Regions from separate parts of the Hoeflea sp. 108 genome, predicted to be linked through region 2. Evidence: predicted binding sites of a transcription regulator. Region 2 holds the regulator's gene; each other region holds the start of a gene.
The links. Region 2 encodes LexA, which represses DNA repair genes until DNA is damaged. Its sites were predicted from a motif close to TGTTCNNNNTGTGTTCNG; they were not measured.
Positions count from the first base shown of each region.

Region 1: B015_RS0119605 (putative DNA modification/repair radical SAM protein) is a predicted target of LexA. The motif match lies at 7,788-7,805, and genes of this name have one in related genera.
Region 3: B015_RS0128220 (ATP-dependent helicase) is a predicted target of LexA. The motif match lies at 3,478-3,495, and genes of this name have one in related genera.

Region 1 covers NZ_KB890024.1:3,953,166-3,965,630, reverse strand. Annotated here, with positions in the region: gene B015_RS0119635 (LysR family transcriptional regulator) at 1-242, opposite strand, end outside; gene B015_RS0119630 (urate hydroxylase PuuD) at 388-1,611, shown strand; gene guaD (guanine deaminase) at 1,699-3,018, shown strand; gene B015_RS0119620 (heme-degrading domain-containing protein) at 3,077-3,574, shown strand; gene B015_RS0119615 (glycerate kinase) at 3,742-5,007, shown strand; gene B015_RS0119610 (UdgX family uracil-DNA binding protein) at 5,100-6,551, opposite strand; gene B015_RS0119605 (putative DNA modification/repair radical SAM protein) at 6,548-7,786, opposite strand; gene B015_RS0119600 (glutamine synthetase family protein) at 7,900-9,288, opposite strand; gene B015_RS0119595 (aspartate aminotransferase family protein) at 9,319-10,701, opposite strand; gene B015_RS0119590 (hypothetical protein) at 10,947-11,306, shown strand; gene B015_RS0119585 (MarR family transcriptional regulator) at 11,333-11,764, opposite strand; gene B015_RS0119580 (hypothetical protein) at 11,840-12,292, shown strand; gene B015_RS0119575 (WD40 repeat domain-containing protein) at 12,295-12,465, opposite strand, start outside.
Region 2 covers NZ_KB890024.1:2,590,158-2,602,622, reverse strand. Annotated here, with positions in the region: gene B015_RS0112780 (ComEC/Rec2 family competence protein) at 26-2,572, shown strand; gene lexA (transcriptional repressor LexA) at 2,747-3,463, opposite strand; gene glp (gephyrin-like molybdotransferase Glp) at 3,571-4,776, opposite strand; gene moaC (cyclic pyranopterin monophosphate synthase MoaC) at 4,777-5,259, opposite strand; gene trpC (indole-3-glycerol phosphate synthase TrpC) at 5,261-6,073, opposite strand; gene trpD (anthranilate phosphoribosyltransferase) at 6,078-7,088, opposite strand; gene B015_RS0112750 (peptidylprolyl isomerase) at 7,085-8,983, opposite strand; gene tpiA (triose-phosphate isomerase) at 9,129-9,893, shown strand; gene secG (preprotein translocase subunit SecG) at 10,051-10,521, shown strand; gene B015_RS0112735 (L,D-transpeptidase) at 10,735-11,829, shown strand; gene B015_RS0112730 (CTP synthase) at 11,979-12,465, shown strand, end outside.
Region 3 covers NZ_KB890026.1:56,194-62,285, reverse strand. Annotated here, with positions in the region: gene B015_RS31800 (hypothetical protein) at 213-779, opposite strand; gene B015_RS0128245 (MucR family transcriptional regulator) at 863-1,312, shown strand; partial or broken gene B015_RS34190 (DnaT-like ssDNA-binding protein) at 1,453-1,881, opposite strand; gene B015_RS0128240 (hypothetical protein) at 1,903-2,160, opposite strand; gene B015_RS0128235 (hypothetical protein) at 2,208-2,456, shown strand; gene B015_RS33470 (hypothetical protein) at 2,603-2,773, shown strand; gene B015_RS32845 (hypothetical protein) at 2,874-3,131, opposite strand; gene B015_RS0128220 (ATP-dependent helicase) at 3,511-5,589, shown strand.

The DNA of each region.
Region 1 (12,465 bases), 1.4 Mb from region 2:
GCCTCCGCCTCGGTGATGGCGTCCAGCACCTGCTTGGCGCCGGTGTAAAAGACGTTGCCGTGCTCGGTCGGCATCAGCTGGCGCGTCGTGCGGTTGAACAGGCGCACGCCGAGATGCTTTTCCAACTCCTTGATTCTGTTGGACGCGACGGCAGGCGAAATGCGCATGTCGCGGCCCGCGGCGGAAAGATTGCCGAGTTCCACGACGCGAACGAAGACAGCGATGTTATCAAGGTATGCCATGCGTGCCCCGGTTCCATAGCCGGCTTATGCCGCGCAATACCACGTTAGTATTTTCCAGATTTTTTTGAAAGTCATCGCGAATCCTTCCTCTTCCGCGAGGCATCAGGCATCGTAAGATCGCTGATGCTGCGAAAAGGGACGGCGGATGTACGACTTGGCGTTTTTCATGGAGTGGGCGAGCTTCGCCGTGCGGTGGCTGCATGTCATCACTGCGATGGCCTGGATCGGCTCATCATTCTATTTCATCGCGCTCGATCTCGGGCTGCGCAAGCATGACGCCTTGCCCGTGGGCGCCCATGGCGAGGAGTGGCAGGTCCACGGCGGCGGCTTCTACCACATTCAGAAATACCTGGTCGCGCCGGCGCAGATGCCGGAGCACCTGACATGGTTCAAGTGGGAGTCCTACGCCACCTGGCTGTCGGGCTTCACGCTGCTCTGCCTGGTCTATTACGGCGGCGCCGAACTGTTCCTGATCGACCGCAACGTGCTCGACGTGTCTGCGCCCATCGCCATCGCCATCTCGCTGGCTTCGATCGGCCTCGGCTGGATCATCTACGACCTGCTCTGCAAGTCGAAGCTCGGCGACCACGACACGCTTCTGATGATCATCCTCTATGCGGTGGTGGTGTTCATGAGCTGGGGCTACACGCAGCTGTTCACCGGCCGCGCCGCCTTCCTGCATCTCGGCGCCTTCACGGCGACGATCATGTCGGCCAACGTCTTCATGGTCATCATCCCGAACCAGAAGATCGTCGTCGCGGACCTCATCGCCGGCCGCAAGCCCGACCCGAAATACGGCAAGATCGCCAAGACACGCTCGACGCACAACAACTACCTGACCCTGCCGGTCGTGTTCCTGATGCTGTCGAACCACTACCCGCTGGCGTTCGGCACGCAGTTCAACTGGGTCATCGCCTCGCTGATCTTCATCATCGGCGTGCTGATCCGCCACTACTTCAACACCATCCACAAGCGCGCCGGCAACCCGCACTGGACCTGGCTGGCCGCCACCTTGCTGTTCATCATCATCATGTGGCTGTCGACGGTGCCCAAGGTTCTGACCGGCGAGGACAAGAACGCCGCCGTCACCACCACACCTTTCGTCGCGTCGGCCGAGTTCCCGAAGGTGCGCGACACCGTGCTCGGCCGGTGCGCCATGTGCCACGCCGCCGAACCATCCTATGAGGGCATCTACCACGCGCCGAAGGGTGTTATTCTCGAGACCGACGGCGCCATTGCCGAGCATGCCCGCGAGATCTATCTGCAGGCCGGCCGCAGCCACGCCATGCCGCCCGGAAACGTGACCCAGATCACACCGGAGGAGCGGGCACTGCTCGTCGCCTGGTACGAACAGGCCCGCAAGAACTGACGGCCCGGAACTGACCGGCTAGCGGCCGTTCGCAGACCTTGAGGCCGGCCACACCCAAGCTGGCCCGAACTGAAAGCTGGATTTGCCATGACCACGACCCTTCTCCGCGGCCGCACCCTGTCGTTCCGGCGCTGGCCCGACAGTGCCGACGACCATGCCGCCTACGCCTATGAGGAAGACGGCGCGGTGCTGATGCGGGACGGCAAGATCGCCGCGGTCGGCGGTTACGCCCAGGTCGCGGCCCAGGCCGGCAGCAATGTCCAGCTCATCGATCATCGCCCGCATCTCATCCTCCCAGGATTTATCGACGCGCATGTGCATGTGCCGCAGATGCAGATCATCGCCGCCTACGGCGCCGAGCTGCTGGAATGGCTGAACAAATATACCTTTCCGGAAGAGACCAAGTTCATCGACGCCCAGCACGGCCGTCGCATCGCGCGCCTGTTCCTCGACGAGGTGGTGCGCCAGGGCACGACGACGGTCGCCGCCTATTGCTCCGTTCACAAGCAGTCGGCCGAGGCGTTCTTCGCCGAATCGCATGACCGCAACATGCTCAATATCGCCGGCAAGGTGATGATGGACCGCAATGCGCCCGATGGCGTGCTCGACACGCCGCAGGCGAGCTATGACGACACCAAGGCGCTGATTGCGGAGTGGCACGGCAAGGGTCGCCAGCACTATGCGATCACCCCGCGCTTCGCCATCACATCGACGCCCGAGCAGATGGAGATGGCGGGGCAGCTGGCGAAGGAGCATCCCGGCTTGCACATCCAGACGCATCTGTCGGAGAACCACGCCGAGATTGCCTTCACCCAGGAACTTTACCCCTGGTCGCGCGACTACACCGACATCTACGACCACTACGGCCTGCTCGGTCAGCGCACGCTGCTCGGCCATTGCATCCATCTCGGCGAGCGCGAATCCGACGCGATCTCCGAACATGGCTCGATCGCCGTGTTCTGCCCGACCTCCAACCTGTTCCTTGGCTCGGGCCTCTTCGACTACCAGCGCTATCGCCGGCGTGAGAAGCCGTTGCGCATCGCGACTGCGACCGACGTCGGCGGCGGCACCAGCTATTCGATGCTGCGCACCATGGACGAAGCCTACAAGGTCATCGCGCTCAACGGCGAGAAGCTCAACCCGCTGGCGTCCTATTGGCAGCTGACGCGCGGCAACGCCGAGGCGCTGTCGATCTCCGACAAGGTTGGTACGCTCGACGTCGGCACCGACGCCGACATCGTCGTGCTCGATTCGCGCGCCACGCCGGGCATGCGGCTCAGGATGGAGCGCTGCGGCACGCTGGCCGAAGAGCTGTTCCTGCTGCAGACGATGGGCGACGACCGTGCCGTGGTCGAGGTCTATGTCGCGGGCGTGCCGGCAAAGTCGGTGATGGACAAGACGGCCTGACCTTGCGTCATTGGCCTGCGTCTGCCATGTGACCTCTGGTCTGAAGGAGGAGCGGACGATGGCAACTGCCGATGATGTGAAGAAGATCGCCGAGCAGGAGACCCGGCTGGTCTTCGATGGCTTCGACGAGGCGACAGCCTACGAGATCGGCTCGGCCATCCGCACCCGCGGGCTCACCGAGAAGTTCCCGATCGTGGTTGATATCAAGCTGTGGGACCGGACGCTGTTCTACTGCGCGCTGCCTGGCTCGACATCGAGCAATTCCGAGTGGACGCGCCGCAAGATCAATGTGGTCAAGATGTTCCATCGCAGCAGCTACCGCATGGTGCTGACCAAGGCGCGCGAAGATCGCACCTTCCCGGTGGGCGAGGCCCTGCCGATCGAGGACTATGTGCTCGCCGGCGGTGGATTCCCGATCCGGATCAAGGGCGTCGGCGTTATCGGCGTCGTTGCCGTGTCCGGCCTGCCGGAGCGGCAGGACCACGAGGTAGTCGTGGCGGCAATCGCCGACCATCTGGGTGTTCCGAGGCAGGAAGTGGCGCTCGGGCCGGTATGATTTGAATACAGCGTTGCCGCCACCTTTACCTTCTCCTCGTGAACGGCGGGGCGAGGGGGCGTCAACGTAGCCGCTTGCGCCTTAGGTGCCGGCCCTTCGACAAGCTCAGGACGGGACGAGTGGCGGCGCGACATGAACAGACAAAGCGACTGATAGTGAGAGTCCGGATGGCCATGACCGACCCCAAGCAGTTTCTGACTAGCATCTTCGAAGCGGCCGTCGCTGCTGCCGATCCGGAGCTCACCATCCGCCGCCACCTGCCGGAAAAGCCCAAGGGCCGGACCATCGTCATCGGCGCCGGCAAAGGCTCGGCCCAGATGGCGGCCGCATTCGAAAAAGCCTGGCAGGGGCCGCTGGAAGGCGTGGTGGTCACCCGCTACGGCTTTGCCGCCCCTTGCGAGCGCATCAGGATCGTCGAGGCCTCGCACCCGGTGCCGGACGCCAACGGCCTTGAGGCGGCGAAGCTTCTGCTCCAGACGGTTTCCGGCCTGACCGAGGACGATCTCGTCGTTGCGCTGGTCTCGGGCGGCGGCTCTGCGCTGCTGCCGTCGCCGGCCGGCAGCCTGACGCTTGCCGACGAGATTGCCGTCAACGAGGCGCTGCTCGCCTCCGGCGCGCCGATCTCGGCGATGAACACCATCCGCAAGCACATTTCGGGCATCAAAGGAGGCCGGCTGGCGGCCGCCGCTTGGCCGGCGCGCGTCGTCTCGCTGGTCGTCTCCGACATTCCCGGCGACAACCCGGCGCTCGTCGCCTCTGGGCCGACCGTGCCCGACGAGGCGTCCCGCGCCGACGCGCTTCGCCTGATCGAAACCTACCGCATCGCGCTGCCCGCCAATGTCATAGCCCACATCAACTCGGCTGCCGCCGATGCGCCACAGCCGACCGACCCGCGTTTTGCCCGCAACGAGGTGCATGTCATCGCTTCCGCCGCCGTGTCGCTCGACGCCGCCGCCGAGGCAGCACGCAAGCGGGGCGTTGAAACCGTCATCCTCTCCGACGCCATCGAAGGCGAGGCGCGCGAGGTCGGCGGCGTACATGCGGCCATCGCCCGCGAGGTCGCTACCCGCAACCGGCCATTCAGCAAGCCTGTGCTGATCCTGTCCGGCGGCGAGACGACCGTGACGCTCCGTGCCAAGGGCAAGGGTGGCCGCAACAGCGAATTCCTGCTCGCCTTCGCCATCGGTATCGACGGTCTTGAGGGCATCGACGCGCTGGCCGCCGACACCGACGGCATCGACGGCTCCGAAGACAATGCCGGCGCCTTTGCCGACGGCTCGACCGTCTCGCGCATGCATGGCGTTGACGTCGACGCCAAGGCGATGCTCGCCGGCAACAATGCTTGGACGGCGTTCAACTCGGTGGGCGATCTTTTCGTCCCTGGGCCAACCGGCACCAACGTCAACGACCTCAGGGCGATCCTCATCCGGTAGAAAGCTTCCGCCCTTCGTCTGAACGAGAGGGCGTTTCTCCGAGCCGGCGGCTCGTCCTGATATGATCTGGCCCGGCTCCGCTTGGCTCGGCGCTACGCGGCCATCATCGCCCGAACGGCCCTCATGTCCTCGGCGAAGCGGGTACGCTCGGCTGCCGCCTCCTGCGGGTCGCGGAGTCGCAGGATGTAGGACGGGTGAATCGTCAGGAACACCGCGAGCCCGTCGTCGCGTTCGATGGTCTGGCCGCGTTGCCGGGTGATCGCCACCGGCGCCTCCAGCAGCGACTGGGCCGCGGTCGCGCCGAGCGCCACCACCAGCTTCGGCTTCAGCAGCGTCAACTCCTGCGCCAGCCACCAGCGGCAGGCCTGCACCTCGCCGGCATTGGGCTTGCTGTGGATACGGCGCTTGCCGCGCGGCTCGAACTTGAAGTGCTTGACCGCGTTGGTGACATAGACCGCCGTGCGGTCGATGCCGGCTTCGCCGAGCACCGCGTCGAAGATCCTGCCGGCCGGGCCGACGAAGGGCCGGCCCTGCAGGTCTTCCTGGTCGCCGGGCTGCTCGCCGACGAACACCAGTTCGGCAATGTCAGGGCCTTCGCCGAACACCGTCTGCGTCGCTTCGCTCCACAGCGGGCAGCGCCGGCACTGGCTTGCCTGCTGGCGCAAAGCGTCGATAGATCGAGCCGCGGTCTCGGTAACAGCTTCGGCTGAGGGCCAGTGCCTGGCCTGTATCGCCTGGTGATGCGCTGCGGGCATGGTCGGCATCCTCGCGATCATCTCGCGGGCCGCCTCGTCGGCGCCAGCGATCAGATTCGGAATGAGCGAGGCCTCCGGCAGGTTCCGCCAGTATTTCTTGGGCATCTCCGATTGCATCGCCTTCACCTTCAGGCGGGCTGGGTTGAAGATGTTGGCGAAATAGGTCCGCCACATCTCCTCCGACTGGTCGGCGGTGGGCGCGTCGTTCCTAGAGGCACCGGGGCCGAACGCCAGTCTTTCGCGGTCCCACTCGGTCGAGCCACGGGGCGTCAGGATTGCCCAATGCATGCCGGTGAAGCGGCGCACGAAGAACGGGGCGGCCAGTTCGAGGATGAAATGATCGGGCTCGAACCAGGCGACGAAACGCTCGTCGTTTCCATCGCCGATCTTTCGGAAGCGGACGAAGGCGTGCATCTTGTGCTCGTCGCGCCGGACCGATTTCTCCATCGTCTCGAAACGGCGCACGTCCGGGTCGGAGGCGATCCGGAGCAAATGCGGTTCGCTGCGCTGCCGCCACAGCAACCGGTAGAGCAGGGCGAACCGCTCGCTGTCGCTGTGGCATGCGACGATGGTGGCACGCTCGACGAATTCTCGGGAGACCCTGAGTTCGACGCCCGGCGTCGGCGCCGGCAGTTCGTCGCCTTCGCCGCCGACATGCCACTCGATGTCCTCGGGCTTCACCTCGTTGGTGCTCAGCCTGCGCGCGGCATCGCGCCAGCCATCGAAGTCGGTCGGGCCGGCGAGGTGCACCGCATAGGCGGCCAGTGACAAAGCGGGCTGGCCGGTCATCGGAACAGCTCGAGCTGCTGCGGCTTCGGTGCGATCGTCTCGCGCAGCCGTGCCGCGTCGGTGGCGGCACCCGGTGACCAGCCGTCGGCGACGATGAACGGGCGCACCTTGGCGATGGATTGGCAGAGACGGCCGACATCTTCCAAGCGCAACCGCTTGAAGCGGCGCGTCTCGATGATGCGCTCGACGGCGCGCGTGCCGAAACCCGGGATGCGCAGCAGCCTCTCCTTGTCGGCGCGGTTGACGTCGACAGGGAACGAGGCACGGTTGCGCAGCGCCCAGGCAAGCTTGGGGTCGATTTCCAGGTCGAGCATGCCGTCTGGCTGGCCGTCGAGGATTTCGCCCTGGTCAAAGCCGTAGAAACGCATCAGCCAGTCGGCCTGGTAGAGCCGGTGCTCGCGCATCAGCGGCGGCTTCCTGAGGGGCAGGGCGGAGGAGGCGTCGGGGATCGGGCTGAAGGCCGAATAGTAGACGCGTCGCAGCTGGTAGCTGCCATAGAGCCGGGCGCTGGTCTTGAGGATGCCGGCATCCGGCGTGGCGTCGGCGCCGACGATCATCTGCGTCGACTGGCCTCCCGGGGCAAAGCGCTCACGCGTCTTCGTCCGTAGCGTCGGCTCCGCCTTCTCCTCGATCTTCGAGCGCAGCTTTGCCATCGAGACACGGATCGTCTCCGGCCGTTTCTCCGGCGCCAGCCGCTTCACGCCCTCGTCGGTCGGCAGCTCGACATTGATCGACAGGCGATCAGCATAGAGGCCGGCCTTCTCGATCAACTCGGCGGACGCCTCGGGGATGGTCTTGAGATGAATGTAGCCGCCGAATTTCTCGTCGAGCCTGAGCCGTCGTGCCACCTCCACCATCTCTCCCATGGTGTTGTCGGGCGAACGGACGACGCCCGACGACAGGAACAGCCCCTCGATGTAGTTGCGCTTGTAGAAGTCCATGGTCAGCCGCACCACCTCATCGACCGTGAAGCGGGCGCGGCGGACATTGGAGGAGGAGCGATTGATGCAGTAGCTGCAGTCGTAGATGCAGAAATTGGTCAGCAGGATCTTGAGCAGAGAGATGCAGCGGCCGTCGGGCGCGTAAGAGTGACAGATGCCCATGCCCTCGGTCGAGCCGATGCCGCCGGACTTGAGCGAGTCGCGCCCGCCGGCACCCGACGAGGCGCAGGAGGCGTCATATTTCGCGGCGTCGGAAAGGATCGCGAGTTTCTCGCGGGTCGAAAGAACTGCCATTTGTTCATGATATGTTCTTTTGACTGACGAGACCAGAGGCTTCGTCGGCGTGCGGCGAAATGTGATCGAAGCTGGGGAGGGATGGCGGGCGATTGTCCGCCATCCCCGGGGGATCACACCTCGTGTAGATAGAGGTGGTAGTCCAGCTCGCTGACCGTGCGGGCGACGCGGAAATATTCGCTTTCCTTGATCGCCGTGAACGTGCGGTGCAGGTCGTGGCCGAGTGCGGTGCGCAGGAATTCCGAGGCCTTGGCGGCCTCGATGGCCGAGCGCCAGTCCGGCGGCATCACGCTTTCGGTGCCTTCAGCCTGTTCGTAGCCGTTGCCTGAGGTTTCCGGGCCGGGATCGAGTTGTTCCTCCAGTCCCTTCGAGATGCCGGCGAGGATGGTCGCGGCGACAAGGTAGGGGTTGGCGTCGACGCCCGAGGGGCGGTGCTCGATGCGGCGGTTCTTGGCGTCGCCCGCCGGCACGCGCAGCGCCACCGAGCGGTTGTTGACGCCCCAGGTCGGCGCCACCGGTGCATAGGACTGTGACACGAAGCGGCGCCACGAGTTGGCGTGCGGGGCAAACACCAGCATCGATTCCGCCATCGTGTCGGCGAGGCCGCCGAGCGCGTGCAGCAGCTTCGGCTCCCAGGTGCCTTCCTCGGCTTCAGTGAAGACATTGCGACCGTCGCGGTCGAGCAGCGAGACGTGGAAATGCATGCCCGAGCCGGCATATTTCTCGATCGGCTTGGCCATGAAGCAGGCAGTCACCCCGTGGCGGCGAGCCTGGGCGCGCACCAGCCGCTTCAGCATCAGCAGGTCGTCAGCCGCCTGCATCACGTCCTTGCGGTAGCGCAAAGTGAGCTCGTATTGGCCCGGCGCGTATTCCGAGATGACCGTCTCGGCCGGGATGCATTGCACTTTTGCGGCAGCATAGATGTCGGAGAACAAAGGCTCCATGCCGTGCAGATGGTCGACCGAATAGACTTCGGTCTTGCCCGAGGCACGACCATCCAGCACTGCGCGGGCCGGCTGGACCTTGCCGTCGCCGTCGCGGTCGTTGGCGAGCAGGAAGAATTCGAGCTCGAAGGCGCCGGCGGGGTAAAGACCCTTTTCGGCCAGCCTGTCGACCTGGCGCTTCAGCGCCAGGCGGGGGTCCGAGGTCATCGGTGCGCCGTCGAGATGGAACATCGACATCAGCACCTGGCCGCGGGCCGGGCTGGTGCCATGCAACGGCTTCAGCGTGCCCGGGATCGGCCATGCACGCAGGTCACCGTCGCCGGAATCCCAGATCAGGCCGGTTTCGTGGACGTCCTCGCCTGTGATGTCGAGGCCGAGGATCGAGATCGGCAGGTGGCGTCCGCCTTCGTACAGTCCCATCAGTTCATGGCGGCGAATGATCTTGCCGCGGCCGACGCCATTGGCGTCTGTCAGAACGATGTCGAAGGCTTCGATATCAGGGTTCGCGTCGAGGAAGGCTCTGGCCTCTTCGATGGTCGAGCCGGAAGGTGATGTCATGATGTCACTCAATTGTCCTTGTGCCTTGTCTCATGCCGTAAGACGGGCGGCAATATCGCCGAAAGCTGCAACCAGTCTGTCGACCTGCCGCGCTGTCGTCACCGGAGAGACCAGCATCATGTTGTGGAACGGCGCGATCAGCACGCCGCGATTGACCAGCGCCACATGCACGGCAGCCTCCAGTCGGGAGGCATGTGCGTGCTCGGCCTCGCCGCCATTGCGGAGCGGGCCGGGGGCGCATATGAACTCGACACGGGCGCCGACACGCATCACGTGCCAGGGCAGTTTCCGTTTTCGGATCGCCTTGTCGAGGCCGGTTGCCAGCCGTTCGGCCAGCGTCTCCATGTGGGCGTAGTTTTCCTCGGTCATGACCTCTTCGAGCGTTGCGCGCATCGCCGCGAACTGGAGGGGATTGGCCGACAGCGTCGTGCCCATGCCGGAATAGCCCGGCTCCTTGGTGGCATTGTAGGCAGCGTAGCGGGCCGCGAGATCTTCGCTCATGCCCCACACGCTCGCCGGCACACCGCCGGCAACAGGCTTGCCGAGCACGAACAGGTCGGGCTCGAGATTGTGCTTTCTGGTGTAGCCGCCCGGGCCGGTCGAGATGGTGTGGGTCTCATCGATCAGAAGCAGCGTGCCGGCCTGCCGCGTCAGCGCGCGCACGCCTTCGAGGAAGCCGGGCTCGGGCAGCACCATGCAGGAGTTGGTCAATACAGGCTCAGTGATGACGCAGGCGACGTCGCCATGGCTCAGCGCCTTCTCCAGCGCCTCGAGATCGTTGAACTCGACAATACGCGTGCGCTGGGTGAGGTCGCGGAACTCGCCGGCGAGGCCAGGACGGTTGATCGGCTTGCCATCGTCGAGCCGCACCATCGTCTCGTCGACCGCGCCGTGGTAGCAGCCGTTGAAAACGAGGATCTTGTCGCGGCCGGTGACGGCGCGGGCGACGCGCAGCGCAAAGCGATTTGCGTCGGTCGCCGTCGTCGCGATCTGCCAGTGCGGCAGGCCGAAGCGTTTTGCCAAGAGCAGGCCAAGCGTGAGCGAATCCTCCGACGGCAGCATATAGGTCAGGCCGCGGGCAGCCTGGCGGCGGATGGCACGGGCGACGGGCGCCGGCGAATGGCCGAACATCGAGCCGGTGTCGCCGAGGCAGAAGTCGGCCAGCTTGTTGCCGTCGACGTCGGTGATGGTGGCACCGCTCGCCTTGTCGACCAGGATGGGGAAGGGCGTCGGCCAGTCTTTCATCCAGTGCATCGGGACGCCGTTGAAGAACCCTGCCATGCCGTTGCCCAATGCGGCCTCCGATTTGGGCCGGGCGTGGCGGAAGATTTCCGCCTCCGTCGCTGCAAGCTCTGCGATGCGCGACAGCGGCACGCCGCCTTCGGTGGTTTCGGGTCGTTCGATGCGGTTCATCATGGCTCCCATTGGACAGACGGGCGCCACTCTAGCCAGCCGCCCCTACAAACGGCAACTGGCCGTTGTGCAGGTCTCTGTTGGCTCAGCGCCGCCTTTCGGGCCGTAATCGCCGGCAACGATCATGACACTGTGCTTTGGGGGCAGGGGACGGTGCGTGTTATAGTATCACCATGTCGATCCTGCTTGTGGCAGGCCCGGCCGGTGCCTCTGGCGGGCTGTCATGCGGTGCCAAGGATGAGGCAGTGAAACTGACCATCGAGAGTGGTGTCACTCGTGGCATGGGGAGCCCCGTTTTCAATTTCCGGGGCGAGATCGAAATCCTCGACAAGAGCGTTGCCGAAGACCTGCGCAAGATCAGCTTCGACGGTTCGCATCTGGCGCAATACTGGCTCGACGGCGAGGAACTCAGGCTGATCGTCTATCGCGAGCGTGAGGCCGGCAAGCCGCACGGCTATGTTGAGGTCATGGTCAAGACCAGGTCGGGCGACGATGGCGACTACATCGGCCAGTACGCGGTCACCACCTACGACACGGACGGCACATCAGGCGGCGAAGGCAAGACCTTCAACTTTACCGGCCGGGCGACCTGCCTGGTGGAATAGGCTCGCGCTTGGCAAACTTCGCGTGATCAGTCCTGGTGCATGGCTGCGATAGCGCGCCGCATCAAAGCGAGGAATGTACGGCGTTCGTCTTCACTGAAGGCGGCGAGCGCTGCCTCATTTTGCGCCCGCGCCGCCTCGGTCGCGGGTCCACGCAGCGCCACGGCTCTCGGGGTCAGGTGAACGGACTGCGAGCGGCCATCGTCGGGCCGGGTGCGCCGCTCGATCAGCCCGTCGCGCTCCATCCGTGTCAGCGTGTTGGCCATGGTCGCCTGCTCGACGTCGAGCCGGCGCACCAGTTCGCTCTGGGTCAGCCCGTCCTCGTCCCACAGGGCCAGCAGGGTCATGAACTGCGCCGGCGCAAGGCCGAGCGGGCGGATGCGCTGTTGCAGGCCTTTGGCGAAGAGCCGCGCCATCTGGTTGGCGAGATAGCCGGCTGAGCGGTCTTTCTGGAAGGTCATGGCTTAGAAATAGCCATTGAATAGCATGCTATGCAATGGTATATAGCTTGCTATTGAAATCGGCGAGGCATGACGATGAAAGCCAAAGTCCATGCCGCGGCTGGTGCCGCGGCCCTGCTCGTCGTCGGCAGCTTCTGGCTGGCCACCGTTGCCACCGAGCTGTCCGGCAATCTCGAAACCGTAGCTATGGCCAAGGCGGGCATACTCGCCGGCATGGCGGTGCTCATCCCGCTGATGATCGTGGCCGGCGCCTCCGGCTTTTCGTTGGCGAAGGGATGGAAGAGCCCGGGGGTGCAGCGCAAGAAGCGTCGCATGCGCATCGTTGCTGCCAACGGCATTCTGGTGCTGCTGCCGTCGGCCTACGTGCTGGCCGGCTGGGCGGGGGAGGGCCGCTTCGACGCGGCCTTCGTCACCGTGCAGGTGCTGGAGCTTGCGGCCGGAGCCGTCAACATCGCGCTGTTGTCGCTCAACATGCGCGACGGCCTGGCATTGCGCCGCACGCCGCCGCGGGCGGTTCGCTATGGTTGAGATCAGCCCGCGATATCGATGACGCCGCAATCGCCGGCGGCACTGCCGAAGGCGATGCGGCGTTCGTCCTTGTCCCAGGCCATGGAGGTGATGGCGCCCTTGCCGGGGCGGCGCAAAAGCACCTCCTTGGAGTCGGCCAAACGCACCGCCAGCACCATGCCGTCGTCGAAGCC
Region 2 (12,465 bases):
GTCAGGGGCGCAAGAGGCAGGCCCGATGGGCGACCGGGTGCGGGAGGGGCAGGCCGGAGAAAGTCCGGCGGTGGAGGTCAGCGAGCGCGACTTGCTGAACCGTCCGGCTGCGCTTCCGACTTTGATCCCAGCGCCCGAACGACTGCCCGACGCGCCCGGCAATGCCGCGGAAGCCACGGCCCCAACCCTCTTCGGGGACGTCTCGGATCGTCTGTGGCTGGCTGGATCGGATCTGGCCAGGAGGCTGCGAACCGCTCGGGTTCAGCTTGCCGTCGAGGCCGAGCTCGAACGCGGTGCGGCATTCATGCTGGTCCCGGTCTTCCTCGCCCTGGGCGCGTTGATCTATTTCAACCTGCGCAATGAGCCCGAGCTGCTGCCTCTCGTGGCGGCGTTCGGGCTCATGCTTGCGCTTTGCGTGCTGGCCCGGTCGCGCAGGATCGTCCATCTCGGACTAGCGGCCTGGGCCTGCATGGCGCTCGGCCTGGTCGCCGCCAAGGTTGAAACCATGAGGATGGCTACAAAGATGCTCGGCGCCGAGGTTTCGACCACCCTGAGCGGGAGGGTGGTGGACATCGACCATCTCGACAAGGGGCGTCTGCGCCTTACCATCGATGTGGCTACGACCGCGAGACCCAGGCTGCGTTTTGCCCCCGATAGGGTAAGGCTCGTCGCCCGCCAAGCGCCTGAAGGTCTGGTCGCCGGCTCGACGGTGCAGGGCTACGCCAGGCTCATGCCGCCATCGGGGCCGGTGCGCCCCGGCAGCTACGACTTTTCCTTCGAGAGCTATTTCGACGGCATCGGCGCAAGCGGGTTCTTCATGAAGGGGCCAGATCTGGCGGCCTCGACGACAGAGCAGACGCCAACTCAAAGTATGTTGGCCTGGGTGGCGAATGCCCGTGACCGAGTTGCTGAGCGCATCCGCCAGCGTATTGGCGGTGCCGAAGGCGAGATCGCGGCAGCACTTGTGGTCGGCGTGCGTGGCGGCATCCCCGAAGATGTCAATGAGGCTCTCCGCCGAACAGGGCTCTATCACATCATCTCGATCTCCGGCCTGCATATGGCGATGGTTGCCGGCACGGTGATGTTCCTTATGCGTCTTGGCTTTGCCGCCTTCCCGGATTTCGCATCGCGGCATCCCGTCAAGAAATACGCCGCCGTCGTCGCCCTGGTCGGCATTGCCGCCTATCTGTTCATCTCGGGCGGAGAGGTGGCGGCCCAGCGCAGCTTCGTCATGCTGGCCGTGATGTTGACTGCGGTGCTGTTTGATCGTGCTGCGCTGACGATGCGCAATCTCGCCATTTCCGCCATCATCGTCATTCTGGTGTCGCCGCATGAGGTGGTCGGTCCGAGCTTCCAGATGTCGTTTGCCGCCACCGCAGCACTCGTCGGGGCCTATGGCTGGTGGTCCGAGCGCCGTGAGGAGCAGGCACAGCCTGTTGGCGAGATGACATTGTGGTCGCGTGCCTGGCACTGGGGGCGCAACGCCACAGTCGGCCTTGTCGCTACCTCCATCATCGCCGGTGTCGCCACGGCAGTGTTCGGCGCCTGGCATTTCCAGCGTGTGTCGCCGCTCAGCCTCGTCGCCAATCTGGCGGTCATGCCTGTCGTATCGGTGCTGGTGATGCCGTTCGCGGTGTTCGCCAGCCTAGCCATGCCCTTCGGACTGGATGGGCCGTTCCTCGATGTCATGGGCGCCGGTTTGCGCGTCATGATCGCCATGGCCGAATGGATTTCCGACCGCTCGCCGCTGGACGCCGTCGGGCTGGTATCGACCTGGTCGGTCGTGCTGGTGACAATAGCCCTTGTCGTCGCTGCGACGGCGACGACCTGGCTGCGCCTTGCCGCAGTGCCATTCGTCGTGGCCGGCGTGCTCGTCATCGGCGTCGCGCCGTCGCCGGATGTGCTCGTGGCCGAAGATGGACGCCTCGTCGGCGTCGCCACCGACGATGGCAAGCTCGCGGTCAACAGGCCAAGGCCAAACCAGTTCACGTCAGACAACTGGATGCGGGCGTTGGCGGTGGAAGAGCTTAGCAAGCCGTCGCAGGATGCAGAGAAGACCAGAGGGACCGCAGCTCCGGCGGCCGATGGCCCACGCTTTGGGGCCGCGCCGCAGAGCCTTCCTGCGAATGGTCGGGCCAAAGGCCTTGCGCCAGCTGAGGACGCCGTCAAAACCGTCGCCGGCGCAAGTGCCTTCCACTGCTCCGCGGGTTTGTGCACGCTTCGACATCAATCCGGCGCGACGGTTGTCCACGCGTCCAATGCTGCTGCGGCGTGGCAAGTCTGCCGAACGGCTGCACTCGTCGTCATCGACGATGCGACTGCTGGAGATGTCTGTGGCGGGCAGGTCGCAACCGTAGTGACCAAGCGCGATCTGGCGCGTCTGGGCAGCGCCGCGGTCTATCTGACGCCAGTCGTGGCGGGCGGCGCGTCGGTGCTATCGGTCGAATATGCCATCACCGAGCCCTACCGGCCATGGCATGCGCACCGCCAATTTTCCCGCGAGGCGAGGGGACTTGCACCCAATCGCCAAGAGGCGGTGAGAAAACAGCCAGACAACGCGACGACCGAATAGCCCACCGCAGGCAAGCGTGCCATATGCGGCAAGCTCGAAACTGCGGTCTATACGGCCTCGAAGCATCTCAAGACTACCATCGCCATTTCCGCTCTCCTCGGATTGCGGCCACGCTCAATGTCTTTGCTCTTACACAACTTGAGACGGAAAACGCTTCGTCTTCTGGGAGTTGCCCTAGTAGCGGCGGATCAGCCCGACGAGCTTGCCCTGCACCTTGACCCTGTCTGGCCCGAAGATGCGGGTCTCATAGGCGGGATTGGCTGCCTCCAGAGCGATCGAGGCGCCCTTGCGGCGGAAACGTTTCAGCGTCGCCTCCTCGTCGTCGACGAGGGCCACGACGATCTCGCCGGGGCTCGCGGTACTGGCATTCCGGATGATGACAGTGTCGCCGTCGAAAATGCCGGCCTCGATCATCGAGTCGCCTTTGACCTCAAGCGCATAGTGCTCGCCGCCCATGATCATGTCTGGCGGCACCGAAATGGTGTGTGTCCGGTGCTGGATCGCGTCGATCGGCACACCCGCAGCGATCCGTCCCATGACTGGAATGGCAATGGCGGACACGGCATCGTCGTCGTTGCTTGCAGCGGCCGGGCGCGACGGCTCGGGCTTGCGGCCAAGCGACCCTTCGATGACGCTTGGCGAGAACTTCCTGGCAGCGTTGAGACCGGGCGCAATCGAGTCGGGCAGGCGCAGCACTTCGAGCGCTCGTGCCCTGTTGGGCAGGCGGCGGATGAAGCCGCGTTCCTCGAGTGCGGTGATCAGGCGATGGATGCCGGACTTGGAGGCGAGGTCGAGCGCTTCCTTCATTTCATCGAAGGATGGAGGGATGCCCGCCTCCTTCAACCGCTCATGGATGAACAGCAGAAGCTCATGTTGTTTGCGCGTCAGCATCGCCGCCCCCAAGGAATCGCGAGAAAAACAAACCCGGAACAAACACTATCTGTTCCAGTTGTGTTCCGCAACTGTTTAAATTTCGTGAAGGTTATCGGCGGGATTGTTCAGCGCAGCATCAGCACGCGGCAGGCACTGCCGGATTCGGCCGGTTCCGCAAAGGGGCCGCGGATAACAGCGCAATTGGCGTCGGCCAGCGTCCGGAGCATGGACGAATCCTGCACCGTAAACGGCGTGACGACGAGCCCATCAAGGGTCTGGCGTGCGACAGCGCGGACAAAATCCTGACGCAGATCGTTGGCCGGCATCGGCGTATCGAGCACACCGTCCCTGATGTCGGCGACGTGAGAGCGTCCGCCCAATTTTGCCAGCAGCGGCTTCAGGAAGATGTGCGAGCAGATGAGGCTCGCGACCGGATTGCCGGGCAGGCCGACGCAGCGCGTCGCGCCGAGGCGACCAAACATCAGCGGTTTGCCGGGGCGCATGGCGATCTTCCAGAACGAAAGATCCATGCCGAGGCCGGTTAACACGCGATGCACTAGGTCGTGGTCGCCGACGGACGCACCGCCCAGTGTGACGATGACATCGGCCTTGGCGTCGAGTGCTTTCTGGACCAACCCCGAGATGGCGTCCGTGCTGTCGGCGGCTATGCCGAGGTCGAGCACACGAGCGCCGATCGAGCGGGCAATTGCAGCGACGCCATAGGCGTTGGACGAGATGATCTGGTCGGGGCCGGGCGTGCTACCCGGCAGCAGAAGCTCGTCGCCGGTGGCGATGATCGCGACCAGTGGTGCGCGCACCACCTGGACGTCGGGGTGATTGGCGGAGGCGATCAGCGAGAGGGCTGCCGGATCGAGCAGGCGGCCGGCGTCGAGGATGAGGTCGCCTTCGCTGAAATCGAGGCCGCTGAGGCGAATGTTGCGGCCGGGATCTGTCGGTTCCAGCACTTCGACCGCACCATTGCCGAGATCACGCGCGTTTTCCTGGATCACCACGGTGTCCGCCCCCGCGGGAACCGGCGCTCCGGTGAAGATGCGCACTGCCTGTCCCGTACTGACGGTCCCGGTGAATTGTCGTCCCGCCGGGGCCTGGCCGATGACTGAAAGTTTCGCCGGAAGCGTGGCGATGTCTGCTGCCCTGACAGCATAGCCGTCCATGGCGGAGGCGTCGAAAGGCGGCTGGGTGCGCAAGGCGTACAGCGGTGCCGCCAGAACGCGGTCGGCTGCCTCGTGCAGGGTAACCCGATCCGTGCCGGTGGGTGCGGCACCTTCAAGCAGGCGTTCGAGAGCCTCGGTGACCGGCAGCAGTGCCATCTATTCTGTCGCCTTGAAGTCGCCCGACTTGCCGCCGGTCTTTTCGATCAGCCGGATGCCTGAAATCACCATGCCGCGGTCGGCCGCCTTGGCCATGTCGTAGATGGTCAGGCAGGCAACTGAGGCAGCCGTCAGCGCCTCCATCTCGACGCCGGTCTTGCCGGTGACGCGCGCAAGTGCGGTCACGCGCAGGCCGGGCAGGGTCTCGTCCGGCTCGATCTCAACCGTCACCTTGGTCAGCAGGATCGGATGGCAGAGCGGGATCAGCTCATGCGTGCGCTTGGCCGCCATGATGCCGGCAATGCGCGCTGTGCCCAGCACGTCGCCCTTCTTGGCGTTGCCGGAGAGGATTAGATCAAGCGTCTCGGGCCGCATGGCGATCATGCCTTCGGCGATCGCCGTGCGGGTCGTTTCGGCCTTGTCGCCGACATCGACCATGTTGGCTTCGCCCGCGGCACCGATATGGGTGAGCGCCGCTGCCATGTCAGGCTCCGGCCGCTTGCTGCGCGCCTTCGAGCAGCAAGCGGGTCGCTGCCGCCACGTCGGACTGACGCATCAGGCTTTCGCCGACGAGGAAGCTGCCGATGCCCGACTTCTCCAGCCGCAGACAATCGTCATGGGTGAAGATGCCGCTTTCGCCGACCAGAACGCGATCCGCCGGCACCATCGGCGCCAGCCGCTCCGACGTGGTGAGGCTCACCTCGAAGGTCCTGAGGTTACGGTTGTTGACGCCGAGGAGCCGCGATTCAAGCTTCAGCGCACGCTCGGTCTCTTCCTCGTCATGCACCTCGATCAGGGCATCCATGCCGAGCTCGAAGGCGGTGTCCTCGAGGCGGCTGGCATCGTCGTCGCTCAGGCTCGCCATGATTATCAGGATGGCGTCCGCGCCCCAGGCACGGGCTTCGTAGACCTGGTAGGGCTCGAACATGAAGTCCTTGCGCAGCGCGGGCAGGGCGCAGGCCTTGCGCGCCGCGGTGAGGAATTCCGGGGCGCCCTGGAACGACGGCGTGTCGGTCAGGACAGAAAGGCAGGCGGCGCCGCCCCCGGCATAGGCTTGAGCCAGCGACGGCGGATCGAAATCGGCGCGGATCAAGCCCTTGGACGGGCTCGCCTTCTTGATCTCGGCGATCAGCCCGAAACGGCCCTCGCGGCGCTTGGCTTCCAGCGCCTTGAGGAAGCCGCGCGGCGTGTCGGCATCGCGTGCCTGCGCCTGCAGTTCGCCGAGCGGCAGGCGGGCCTTGGCAGCTGCGATCTCGTCGCGCTTGTAGGCTTCGATGCGGCGGAGGATGTCGGCCATGGTGCTATCCGTTCGAGATGCCGACCAGCCGGTCGAGCACGGCGCGGGCGCGGCCACTGTCGATCGCATCGGCGGCAAGCTTGATGCCTTCGCCAATGGTTGCGACCTTACCGGCGACAACCAGGCCGGCGCCGGCATTCATCAGAACCGTGTCGCGATAGGCACCCTTGGCACCCTCTATCACGCCACGCAATGCCGCCGCATTGTAGGAGGAATCACCGCCACGCAGCTCTTCGCGCGTGTGCCTGGCGAGGCCGACCTGTTCGGGCGTCAGCGTGAAGGTCGAGATCTTGCCGTCGGCCAAGGCCGCGACATGCGTTTCGCCCGTCGTGGTGATCTCGTCATAGCCGTCGCCATGAACGACCCAGGTCGAGACGGCGCCAAGTTCCTTCAGCGTCTCGGCGACCGGAACAATCCATTCGGGCGAGAACACGCCGACGAGCTGGCGGTCGACGCCGGCCGGATTGGAGAGCGGGCCGAGCAGGTTGAAGATGGTGCGCGTGCCGAGTTCGACGCGTGTCGCACCGACATGCTTCATTGCCGGATGATGCGCGGGCGCGAACATGAAGCCGACGCCTGCTTCGTGGATGCATCGGCCGATGGCCTCGGGCGTAAGCTCGATGTTGACGCCCAGCGCCGTCAGCACGTCGGCAGCGCCTGTCAGCGACGACAGGCCGCGATTGCCGTGTTTGGCCACAGGCACGCCCGCGCCGGCGATGACGAAGGCCGATGCGGTCGAGATGTTGACGCTGTGCGAGCCGTCACCACCGGTGCCGACGATGTCGATGGCATCCGCAGGTGCGTCGACGCGCAGCATCTTGTCGCGCATCGTGGCGACGGCGCCCGAAATCTCGCTGACGGTTTCGCCGCGCACGCGCAGCGCCATCAGGAAGCCGCCTATCTGGCCGGGCGTCGCTTCGCCCGACATGATGATGTCGAAAGCATCGCGTGCTTCCTCGAAGGTGAGCGGCGTTCCCGCTGCGACCTTGGCGATATGGGGCTTCAGCGCGCTCATCTTGCCGGTGCCGTGCTTGCCCGGGCCAGGGCCTGCTGGTTGACGGTTGCACCGTATTCGGCCTGCAGTTGCTGCACCAACTGATCGAGCAGGTCGTCCGACATGCCGGTGGCGAAGGACTTCTGCGCGTCTGCCGGAACCGTGCTGGCATCGGCGCCGGCCGGCTCAAACACCTCGACGATCTTGAACAGGATCTGGCCGTCGCCGGTCGGCGAGGGCACGACGCCGGTGCCGCCCTGGCCCATCTCGAACATGGCGGCAGCACCTTCGCGACCGAAGTCGGCGTCATCGGCCTCGCGCTTCAAGCCGCGCTTGGTCTGCTTCTCGAGATTGAGCTCGGAGGCGATGGTGGCGAGGTCGGTACCGTCCTTGAGGCGCTTTGCCAGCTCGTCGGCCTTGTCCTTGAGGCGCTTTGTCGTCTCGGCGGCAGTCCAGTCGGCCACAACCTTGTCGTGGACCTCGTCGAGCGTACGATCACGGGCAGGCGTGATGCCGTTGACCTCGAAGAACACGAAGCCGTTGGTGCCGATGTTGAGCGGCTGGTTGTCGATGCCGGCTTCCGCCTCGAAGACGGCCTGGATCAGGTTGCGTGAGTCCGGCAGGGTGCTGACGACGGTGCCGTCAGGGCGCTGACCGGCGCGGTCGATCGCTTCGATGGTGTTGACCTTGAGCTTCAGCTTGTCGGCAGCCGACTGCATGGAATCGCCTCCAGCGCGCGCGTCTTCGTAGGAATCGTGCACGTCGAGCAGGATGCGATTGGCTTCCGCCAGGGCCAGGTCCTTGCGGATCTGGTCCTTGACCTCATCCAGAGGCTTGGTTGTCTCGGGTGTCACTTCACTGACGCGGACCAGCACCGGTCCGAAGGCGCCCTGAATGACGTCGCTGACCTGGTTGGCCTGCAGCGCGAAAGCGGCTTCAGCAACCGCCTTGTCGGCGATAACGTCCTTGGTGACGGTGCCGAGCGCGACGTCTGCTGCGGTCTTGCCCTGGTCGGCGACCATCTTGTCGAATGCCGTGCCGCCCTTGATCGCGTCCGACGCTGCCTTGGCCGCATCGGCGCTGGCGAAGACCAGTTGGTCGATCTTGCGCGTCTCTGGCGTGGTGAAGTGCGACTTGTTCTTGTCGTAGTCCTGGCGAACCTGCTCGTCGGTCACCGAGCCGAGGTCCATGATGTCCTCGGGCTCAAGCTTGACATAGCTCAGCTTGCGGAACTCGGGTGCCGCGTAGTTCTTCTTGTTTTCCTCAAACCAGGTCTTGAGCGCGTCGGCAGCCGGAGGGGCGATTGGCTCGACCAGCGACTTCGGCAGGGTGAGGTAATCGACGGTGCGGTCTTCGCCGCGATAAAGGGCTACTGCTCGCAGGAAGGTGTCGGGCGCCTTCATGCCGTCGGAAACGGCCTCGACGATCTGCTGGCGCACGGCGACCTGGCCGCGGTTCTTAAGATAGTCCTCGGGGCGCATGCCGATCTGGCGCAGGATGTATTCGAATGCACGGCGGTCGAACTGGCCATCGGGACCCTTGAAGGTCGGATCGTCCCAGGTCAGCTGTGCCAGGCGGTCCTTGGACAGGCCGAGGCCGAGCTTGCGCGCCTGCTCATCGAGCACCGCACCTGCAACGAGCTGCGCCACGACCTGGTTCTCGATGCCGAGCGCCTTGGCCTGTTCGGCAGTCAGGCGCTGGCCGAACTGCTGCGACATGACATTGAGCTGGCGGTCGTAGGCGAGGCGATATTCGACTGCGGACACAGAGGTGCCGCCAGCGGTGATGACCTTGTCGCCGCCGAATTCGTGTAGCATGCGTCCGGAAATGCCCCAGATGGCGAAGCTCACCACAAGCAGCAGAAGCAGCAGCTTCGCGACCCAGGTTCCAGCGGCACTTCGCATCGTTTCGAGCATATTCAGATCCCGTATTCGCGCATTCTCGCATGCGCCTGCATGAACGAAGCGCAATAGCGTCCTTCGACGCCAGTGTCGATTGCTTTGTGGCCTGATTTTGGTAGTGAGGGTGCCCGAGCGTAGTTAGATGTCGAGGGAAGAGCACATGACTCCAGGAATTCGCCCACTCGTTGCCGGCAACTGGAAAATGAACGGCACGAGCGCATCGCTCAATGAATTGCGGAGCATTGCGGGCGGTTTCATGAGCGGCCTCGACGCCGACACCGAAGCTTTGCTCTGCCTGCCGTCGACGCTGTTGTCGCGCGCCTCGGAAATCCTCCATCGCACGCCGGTCAAGGCGGGCGGCCAGGATTGCCACGCCAGGGAAAACGGCGCCCACACCGGCGATATCTCGGCCGAGATGCTGAAGGATGCAGGCGCGAGCCACGTCATTGTCGGCCACTCCGAACGCCGCACCGACCATGGTGAAACCGATGATGTCGTCCGCGCCAAGGCGGAAGCCGCATGGCGGGCAGGGTTGGTCGCCGTCATCTGCATCGGCGAGACGCTTGCCGAACGCGAGACGGGGGAAACCCTGAAGGTGCTGTCGCGCCAGATCGAAGGTTCGGTGCCCGGCACCGCTACCCCATCCAATGCGATCATCGCCTACGAACCAGTCTGGGCCATCGGCACTGGCCTTACCCCGACCGCCGCCGACGTGGCCGAAGCGCATGCGCATATCCGTACACGCCTGACCGACAAGCTCGGCGAGGTGGCTGCCAAGATGCGCATCCTCTATGGCGGCTCGGTGAAGCCGTCGAACGCCGTCGAGCTTCTCAACATCGCCAATGTCGACGGCGCGCTCGTCGGTGGCGCCAGCCTCAAGGCTGCCGACTTCCTCGGTATCGCGGAAGCCTATCGCAAGCTCTGATTTAACCCAGGGTGACCGTTGCAAAGGCAGCGTGTCGCCCCATATTCGGGCGGCGGGCTTGGAAATGCTGTCAAAGCATTGTATTGAGCCGCCTCCGGAATGCCGGGCGCGTTAGCGTGCCGGCCAGTCCCCGTCAGGAAAGATCCCAGGAAGCGCAATGGAAACCGTCATCATCGTCATCCATCTGATGGTCGTGCTCGCCCTCGTCGGCGTGGTGCTTCTGCAGCGTTCCGAAGGCGGTGGTCTCGGCATCGGCGGCGGTTCCGGCTTCATGACTGCGCGCGGCGCCGCCAATGCGCTGACCCGCGCCACGGCAATCCTGGCAACCGTCTTCTTCGTCACGTCGCTGACGCTGTCGATCATCGCCCGCTACGGCGAGAAGCCGATCGACATTCTCGACCGCGCTCCGGCGACGCAGGGAGCGCCGTCGGGCAACGGCCAGGGCATCCTCAATCAGCTCGGCGGTTCGACGGCCCCGGCCCCAGCGGCACCTGCTTCGGGCACGACGGCGCCTGCAGCACCCGCGACCGAACAGCCTGCAGCGCCGGCTACCGCTCCGGCGGCCTCGGGTTCGGCCGAGCAGCCTGCTTCGGGCACGGCTCCTGCCACGCCGCAGGTTCCCAACTAAATCGAGCCTGCCTGCCGCAACCTGTTGTTGTTTGAACACAGTCGCGGCAAATCAGCCTGTATCACGAATTCGCGATCACTTAGCCGGAGTTGCCTCTCTTGAGGCGGCTCCGGCTAATCGCTTATAGCAGGGGCGCGGCAAGTGGACGGGGGCCTCGGGGGCACCGCACGTTGTCGTTGCATTATTTGCCTTGAACGTTCGGGATCTTTCGCCATGCAGCTCCGCCGCATCCTACTCGCCGGTCTTTGCGCCTCCCTTCTGAGCTCCACCGCCGCCCTTGCCGCCACTCCCGCCGGCAGGGTCGAGGCGCCGCAGCCTGGGGTTGCAAGTGACGTGATTGCCGTCGCCGCAAAGAGCGATGTCTCAGAACTGAAGCAGCTCAAGAAAAAGAAGAAGCCGACCGACGACGATCTGGCCCGAATCAAGGAGCTGGAATCCAAGATCAAGGCCGACAACGAGACGGCCCGCCTGAAGATGCTCGAGGCCAAGAAGATGGCCATGCGCGAAGCCGCCAAGCAGAAGGCCGAGCAGGCCCGTGAACTGGCTCGTCTGAAGAAGGCCGAGAAGGCGAACGAACAGGTCGCTTCGGCCGCTCCCGCCAAGCGCAACCTGCAGCCTCTCGAGGTGATGAAGCCTATCGAGCCGCTCGCTCCCGACGCGATGGAGGTGGCTTCCACGGGCAACAGCGGTGAACTGCGCAGCGAGGCTCCGGGCAAGCCCAAGCAGGCCGGCCTGTTCGGCGGTATCTTCGGCAGCGCACCTCAGCAGCAGGCCATGCTGCCGCAGACCCGGGCGCTGGACGCTGTGCTGCAGGCCAAGCAGGCCAAGAAGCAGTTCAAGGTAAAGTCCGATTTCGAGCCGCAGGAAGTTTCGTTCCCCGGCTATGAACGTGGCCAGATCGTTGTCGACACCGGCTCGCGTTACCTCTACCTGATCGAGTCGTCCTCGACGGCCCGCCGCTATGCCATCGCGGTCGGCCGCGAAGGGCTGGAGTTCAAGGGCAAGGCGACCATCGGCGACAAGCAGGAATGGCCGCGCTGGATTCCGACCAAGGAAATGCAGGAGCGCGAGCCCAAGAAGTACGGCCAGTACAAGGACGGCATGAACGGCGGACCGGAAAACCCGCTCGGCGCGCGCGCCATCTACCTTTACCAGGGCAAGAAGGATACCCATATCCGTATCCATGGTACCAACCAGCCGCAGACGATCGGCACAAATTCTTCGAACGGTTGCTTCCGGATGGTCAATGACCATGTCATGGACCTCTACAATCGCGTGAAGATGGGCTCTGAAGTCATCGTCATGTAAGGCGTTCTTCGAACGCTGATAGTGGGCCGGCGGTCACGCCGGCCTTTTTGTTTGCGCGCATTCCCGCACGCAGAACCGTATTGCCAGATAGGGAAAAGTCCGACGCGGCGGATTTTTCTCTGGCGGAATCGATTTGGCCGCGTTAAGCGATGACTCCCATGGCGCGATATGTTTTCATCACCGGCGGCGTGGTCTCTTCCCTTGGAAAAGGCATAGCCGCAGCAGCCCTAGGGGCTCTTCTGCAAGCACGCGGATATCGCGTGCGCATCCGTAAACTCGATCCGTATCTGAACGTCGACCCGGGAACGATGTCGCCTTACCAGCATGGTGAGGTGTTCGTGACCGACGACGGCGCGGAAACCGATCTCGATCTCGGTCACTACGAACGCTTCACCGGGCGTTCGGCGAACCAGAGCGACAACATCACCACCGGCCGCATCTACAAGAACATCATCGAGCGTGAGCGGCGCGGCGACTATCTCGGCGCAACCGTGCAGGTCATTCCGCACGTCACCGACGAGATCAAGAACTTCATCCTCGACGGCAACGATGAGTACGATTTCGTGCTCTGCGAGATCGGCGGCACGGTGGGCGACATCGAGGCGATGCCGTTCCTCGAAGCCATTCGCCAGCTCG
Region 3 (6,092 bases), on a different contig from region 2:
CTAGGCGTCAGAGGAACAAGCATCGGGGAACCATCGTTGTGGTCAACGGGTTGGTCGATCTCAAAAGGAGATCGGACCCGTGACCAAACATGTGAAGACGGAGAAGCGGCCTAAGCCCAAGCCAGATCCGGCGAAAGAGAAACCCGTTAGGGATACTCGCGACAATCCGGCACAGAACCCAGACACGCCTGCTCGCGAAGAAGTCGAAGAAGTCAGGCGCAACTTGAAGCCCTAAGCCGCCCGCGCGCCTTCCACTCTACGACCGTTTTCGGGATAAGCTGTTCTACCCGCTCGCGAGGTGATAGGCGTTTGAGCATTAAGACAAGCGAATGCACCATCAATGACGATGCAATTTTTACTCGCGCTAGCACTGGTGGCGTATTTGATTGCAAGTGCGGCCTATTCCTAGGCGGCGCACGACGCCTTCCAAACCACGACGTTCCTGCCGGCGGAATCGGTGTTAGGTTCGTGATGGCACGTTCAGCGCCATCAATGACTAGCTTGTCGGTGATCTGGGGTTCAACCTCCGGCATCGCCAACGTCACCATGTCGCCGGCCTGGACGATCAGTACGCCATTCTCGTAGCGTTGGTGCAGTCTCTTGGCCGTTGCCGACAGTGGCCAAGTCGCGAGAGTCTCCACTCCCGGCGTCCATTCGTCCGGCCACGGTGCTGTGGTGACGCGCTTCAACTGGACGATACCGTGCCCTAACCCGCCTTCGTGTTCAGGCGCGAGAAGTTCCCACGCCATGTCTGCCATCTCGTCGTAGAAGCCGACCATCAGAGCACCAACATTTTTGCTTTCGCAGGAACGAAATCTCGGCTACCCGAATTTCAGCGGGGAGATATAGCCGGAGAAATCTAATGACCGAAGTATTGTCCAAACCGAATGATCAGCTGATTGAGCTGACCGCCGACATCGTATCGGCCTATGTTTCCAATAACCCCATTCCCGCCGGGGATTTGCCAGGTTTGATTGCCCAAATTCACACGAGCATCAGCACTCTGGTCGCTGCAGCAGTCCCAGCGGAAGTACCGCCGACGCCGCGGGTCCAAATCAAGAAGACAATCACGCCCGACTATCTCATCAGCCTTGAGGACGGAAAGCATTACAAGACGCTGAGGCGCCACCTATCGATCCGTGGGCTTACTCCGGATCAATATCGCGCCAAATGGGGCCTGCCCGCAGACTATCCGATGGTAGCCGCCAAATATGCCGCACAGCGTTCACAGCTGGCGAAGGAACTCGGCCTTGGTCGCAAGCCTGCCGAGAAGACGCCTGCGAAGCGAGCCCCGCGGAAGACCAAGGCATAGGACAAGCCCTACTGATGATGCGGGCGCTGGCCCCAGTGGCGGGGACCAGCAGGCACTACACCCGCAGCAAATCTACCGACGCGCTGGCCGGCGTGAGGATGCACCGCAGGGCGTCTTCCATGGCCATCAAGTCAGACCGCCTAGCATCGGGCGACATGGAACCCGCCCTCTGATGCAGAGAAGAACTCTCGCTCGATGCCCTCGACCTTCTGTCGCTTGGCCACCCTGCCCGGCGTTACCGTCGGCGATGAAGAGCCCGGCCGCTGCAGCTCGGCTAGTGCAAGCTCATAGGCCGCGCTGACGACCTGAGCCAGGATTTCATCATCCGGGATGTCCTCACCGGCTCAGTGGTCTCGTGCGCCCGTTCGCGGCCATGCTAGGGCCTGCACACGGACCCCGGTCTTTCGGCCGGGGAACTGTCCCCCATAATGGCCATCAAGCGCAGCGGCGGCGCGTACAAGGGCGGCGTTGCGCTTGGCATCGGTGACGCCGGTAGCAACCCAGGCCGAATTGTCCCAATCGGCGTGATAGGCCGTGGCCCCTGCGAGGGTTCCGTAGATATCGGCCATGATCGTCCCTCGAGTTGGCGCCTACTCGCTGGCCGCCTGGGCGTTCAGTTCGTTGAACTGTGCGATCAGCTTCTCGCGGCCGGTGAAGTGGCGCGGACCTGACGCAGCAACGGGACGGCTAGCATCACCTGGGAGACCGATGGTCACGAGGAATCCGAATCTCCCAAACTCCGAATAACGGCCGGCGAGCCGGCTTCTCCATACTGATTTGAAGGAACCATACGCGGTGCCGCCAAGGTATCCGGTGACGAAGTTATGCTGCTTGTCGGTCAGCGCCATTGGTGCTTTACCTGTGGTTGCTTTCACACATTGGAAGGGAGCTTCTTATGAACAGCCGTTTTGAGGCCGTGAATCTGGACGAGCCTGCAGAACTTTCGTTCAAAGAAAAGAAGGGGCAAACACTTGCCGCAATCGACATGATCCCGTTCGCGAGCTTGTCAGCTGCGCTGAAGTATGCCGTCGAGACTATGCACGATAGCCATCGGCCGCGCTGCATGATCACGACGCGATCTGGAAGCGTCCATCACTGGAGCGAGATCGCTGCGCTGTGCGAACACGTTAAGATCGCACGGTAGCAAAATTGCTTGGCCGCTCGCTTCTCAAAGTATCGCGGGAGGCTTGAGCGATAGGTCAGCTCTTGGCAAACCACAGAAGCGGAGCGGGCCGGCGCCGCTTTAGGCAACCGGCCCTTAAGGGGGCAGGCAACCGCAATGTGCGGTCGATGTGCGAGTTAGCTGTCGACCGCGAGACGCCAAGCGGTCAGCGGCTGGTTGGCAACGGCGTAGGCCACAGCGTGGGCGTCACGACATCGCGTCTCGTGTCGACGCTCGGCGACGATGAACGCGTCGACCGGCGCCACATCGGGCAGCACGTGGACATAGACGGCAGGTGACGCGCTGTGGAGACCGTCGAAACGGCCAGCGCCGACGCCGCATGCTGAAGAAGATGGCAGCCGCAAGCATGGCGGGGCCGTCGTGCTGGACAATGGCAAATCAGTCGTGCTTCCGGCAACCATCAAGGCCAGCACGTTGAAGGAAGGTGAAAAAGTCCTGATCACCTACACAGACACCGCCGGCAACCGCGCCCGCTTGTCCTTGGTGAAGTTCGTCTCGTCCGCAGCGAGAATGCGGGCGTTCGGGTAGAGCGCCAGGAATTCGCGCGCGACCCTGCGCGAGGCAGTGACCGGGGACCGTCAGCATCGCCTTGGCAATCAGGCCGAGCCGACGTTGCTCCATGATCGCGGCGGCCATGGTCATCGTCTTCCCGGACGCCTGCACGTCACACCCTGCTTGCCCAGTTTCCTCGCAGTATTGCGGAACCCCACCCGCAAACCGCGAAGAGCGGAGGTCGCAAGGGCGCGTGTCGGAAACTGAAACAATGAGTGATTTCGGGCGCGGCGGAGCTTCCCTTGCGGGGGACAGCTCGCGAGCGGCCCCCTTGAATGCGCATGGGCGGCATGGCGGAGGAATGCGCGCCAATGTGAGGCAGAGTCATTAGAAAGCACATGATGTCTGCAAGATGATCGCCTTGATCCGCGCCGCAGAGACTTCGCCTTGCGAATCTCCGTGGCGGCCACCAAAAGCCGTCGGAAACATTGCGAACGAAACGGAAACAATGCTTCATGGCTCCATGAACGTCGCTATCCGTGATTCGACCGAAGAACCCATCTACCTGTCCAAACTGAATGACGGGCAGCGGCTTGCGGCCATGTACGGCGACGGAGCCATCTCTGGCCCCCTCCTCATTATTGCCGGCGCTGGATCGGGCAAGACCAACACGCTCGCCCATCGCGTCGCACATCTCATTGTGCGGGGGGCAGATCCGCGACGCATCCTTTTGATGACCTTTTCCCGTCGGGCTGCAGTCGAGATGGGCAAACGCGTTGAGCGCATCGCCGCCGACGTTCTAAAAGAACGCGCAGCGAGCCTCACGGAAGGTCTCACCTGGACTGGCACTTTCCACGCAATTGGCGCACGATTGCTAAGAGACTACGCACGGGAAATCGGCTTGGAGCCCAGCTTCACGATCCATGATCGCGAAGACTCCGCCGACCTCATGAACCTGGTGCGGCACGAACTCGGTTACTCGGAGACCGAGAACCGTTTTCCCACCAAGGCCACGTGCCTTTCGATCTACTCGCGTGCGGTCAACTCTCAAGAGCGGCTGGAGGCGGTCCTGGGCAGCTATTTTCCGTGGTGCGTCGCCTGGAGCGACGAGCTGAAAAAGCTGTTCGGTGCTTACGTCGAGGCCAAGCAGGCCCAAAACATCCTCGATTACGACGACCTGCTTCTCTACTGGTCCCAGATGGCCGGCGAGCCGGAGATCGCGGCGCATCTCGCCTCGCGTTTCGACCACATCCTCGTCGATGAGTATCAGGATACGAACGTGCTACAGGCAGCAATCCTGACTGCTATCAAACCGGACGGCCGCGGCCTGACTGTTGTTGGTGATGATGCCCAGTCGATCTATTCGTTCCGTGCGGCAGAAGTCCGCAACATCCTCGACTTCCCTACCCTGTTTCCCGAGCCGGCCGAAGTCGTCACGCTCGACCGGAACTATCGCTCGACCGACGCTATTCTGAATGCAGCTAACGCTGTCATCGGCGAAGCGACCGAACGCTTCACCAAGAACCTCTGGACCGAACGGACATCTCAGGAAAAACCGTTCATCGTTAGCGTACCCGATGAAGCGGAGCAGGCAAGCTACATTTGCGACGAAGTCCTGAAGGAGCGAGAAGCCGGCTCGCTTCTCAAGGAACAAGCCGTCCTGTTTAGGGCCGCCCATCATTCAGGACCGCTTGAAGTCGAGCTCACCCGTCGCAACATCCCATTCGTCAAATTCGGCGGCTTGAAGTTCCTCGATGCAGCCCACGTTAAGGACGTGCTTGCCGTGCTGCGCTTTGCCCAGAACCCTAGGGATCGCATAGCCGGGTTTCGAGTGATGCAATTGATGCCTGGCATTGGTCCTTCCGCAGCCACTCAGGCGATCAACGGCATGGAAGAGGCTCTCGACCTGGAACTGGGGCTGGCGAGATTCGTGCCGCCGGCACGCGCCGCTGCCGATTGGCCCGGGTTCGTTGATCTTTTTTCAGAGTTACGGCGAGGCCCAGGCTGGCCCACGGAAATGGAGCGAGCCCGGCTGTGGTATGAGCCACACCTCGAGCGGAAGCACGAAGACGCAACGACTAGGCGGGCAGACCTTCTCCAACTCGAGCAAATTGCTTCAGGCTACCCAAGCCGTGAGCGGTTCCTCACAGATCTGACCCTGGATCCCCCTTCTGCCACGAGCGACGAGGCTGGACCTCCTCATCTCGACGAAGACTATCTTATCCTATCGACGATCCATTCCGCCAAGGGTCAGGAATGGACCAAGGTCTTCGTGCTCAACGCTGTCGACGGCTGCATCCCGATCGACCTGAGTGCTGGCGAGCGCAAAGAGATCGAGGAAGAACGCCGACTGCTCTACGTCGCCATGACCCGGGCTAAGGACTCACTGCATCTCATCACACCGCAGCGCTTCTACACCTCCGGCCAGGTCGCGCGTGGCGACAGGCATGTTTATGCCTCTCGGACCCGTTTCATTCCGGCGCACTTGCTCGATCACTTCAAGTCAACGTCGTGGACGAGCCAATCGTATCGTCATGACCAAGGCGCTAGGCCCCGAACATCAGTCGACATCAAAGGCAAGATGCGTTCGATGTGGAAGTAGCGGTCATGAGATCTAATTTGACTGGCCATCGAGTCGGCTCACATAGATAGGTAGCGCAAGAAGCCCGGACATTCAGATGTCCTGGCATTCTCGATTCAGTGTTGGCCTGGAAGAGCACGATGCTGTCAAACCATTCGTGCCGATCACCCGTGACCCCTTACTGCCTAGACAGTGTGCGGAAGGAGTGATCCTGCTCCTCTGTCATGCCCCTCCCAGTCAACGGGTCAAGAAAAGCGCCTGCTCTTCGTCACGCTGCATTTCTTGGGCGAGGGAGCTGTTGCCGAGGTTGCGCATAACGCGCATGCGCTGTCACCTCCCGTCTTGTCACTTGCCGAGCGCCCCGTAAGGGGCCGGCAATGCGAAGCCGTCCTGGCCTTTGATCCCCCACTTGGTTTTGGGTTTCGTTCCCTTGCTGGAACCATGATTCCACAGGCGGCAGCAGATGAAGAAGCTCTTCGCACTTGCGCTGCCAGGCTATGGCGCCCAATGCCTGCGACGACGAG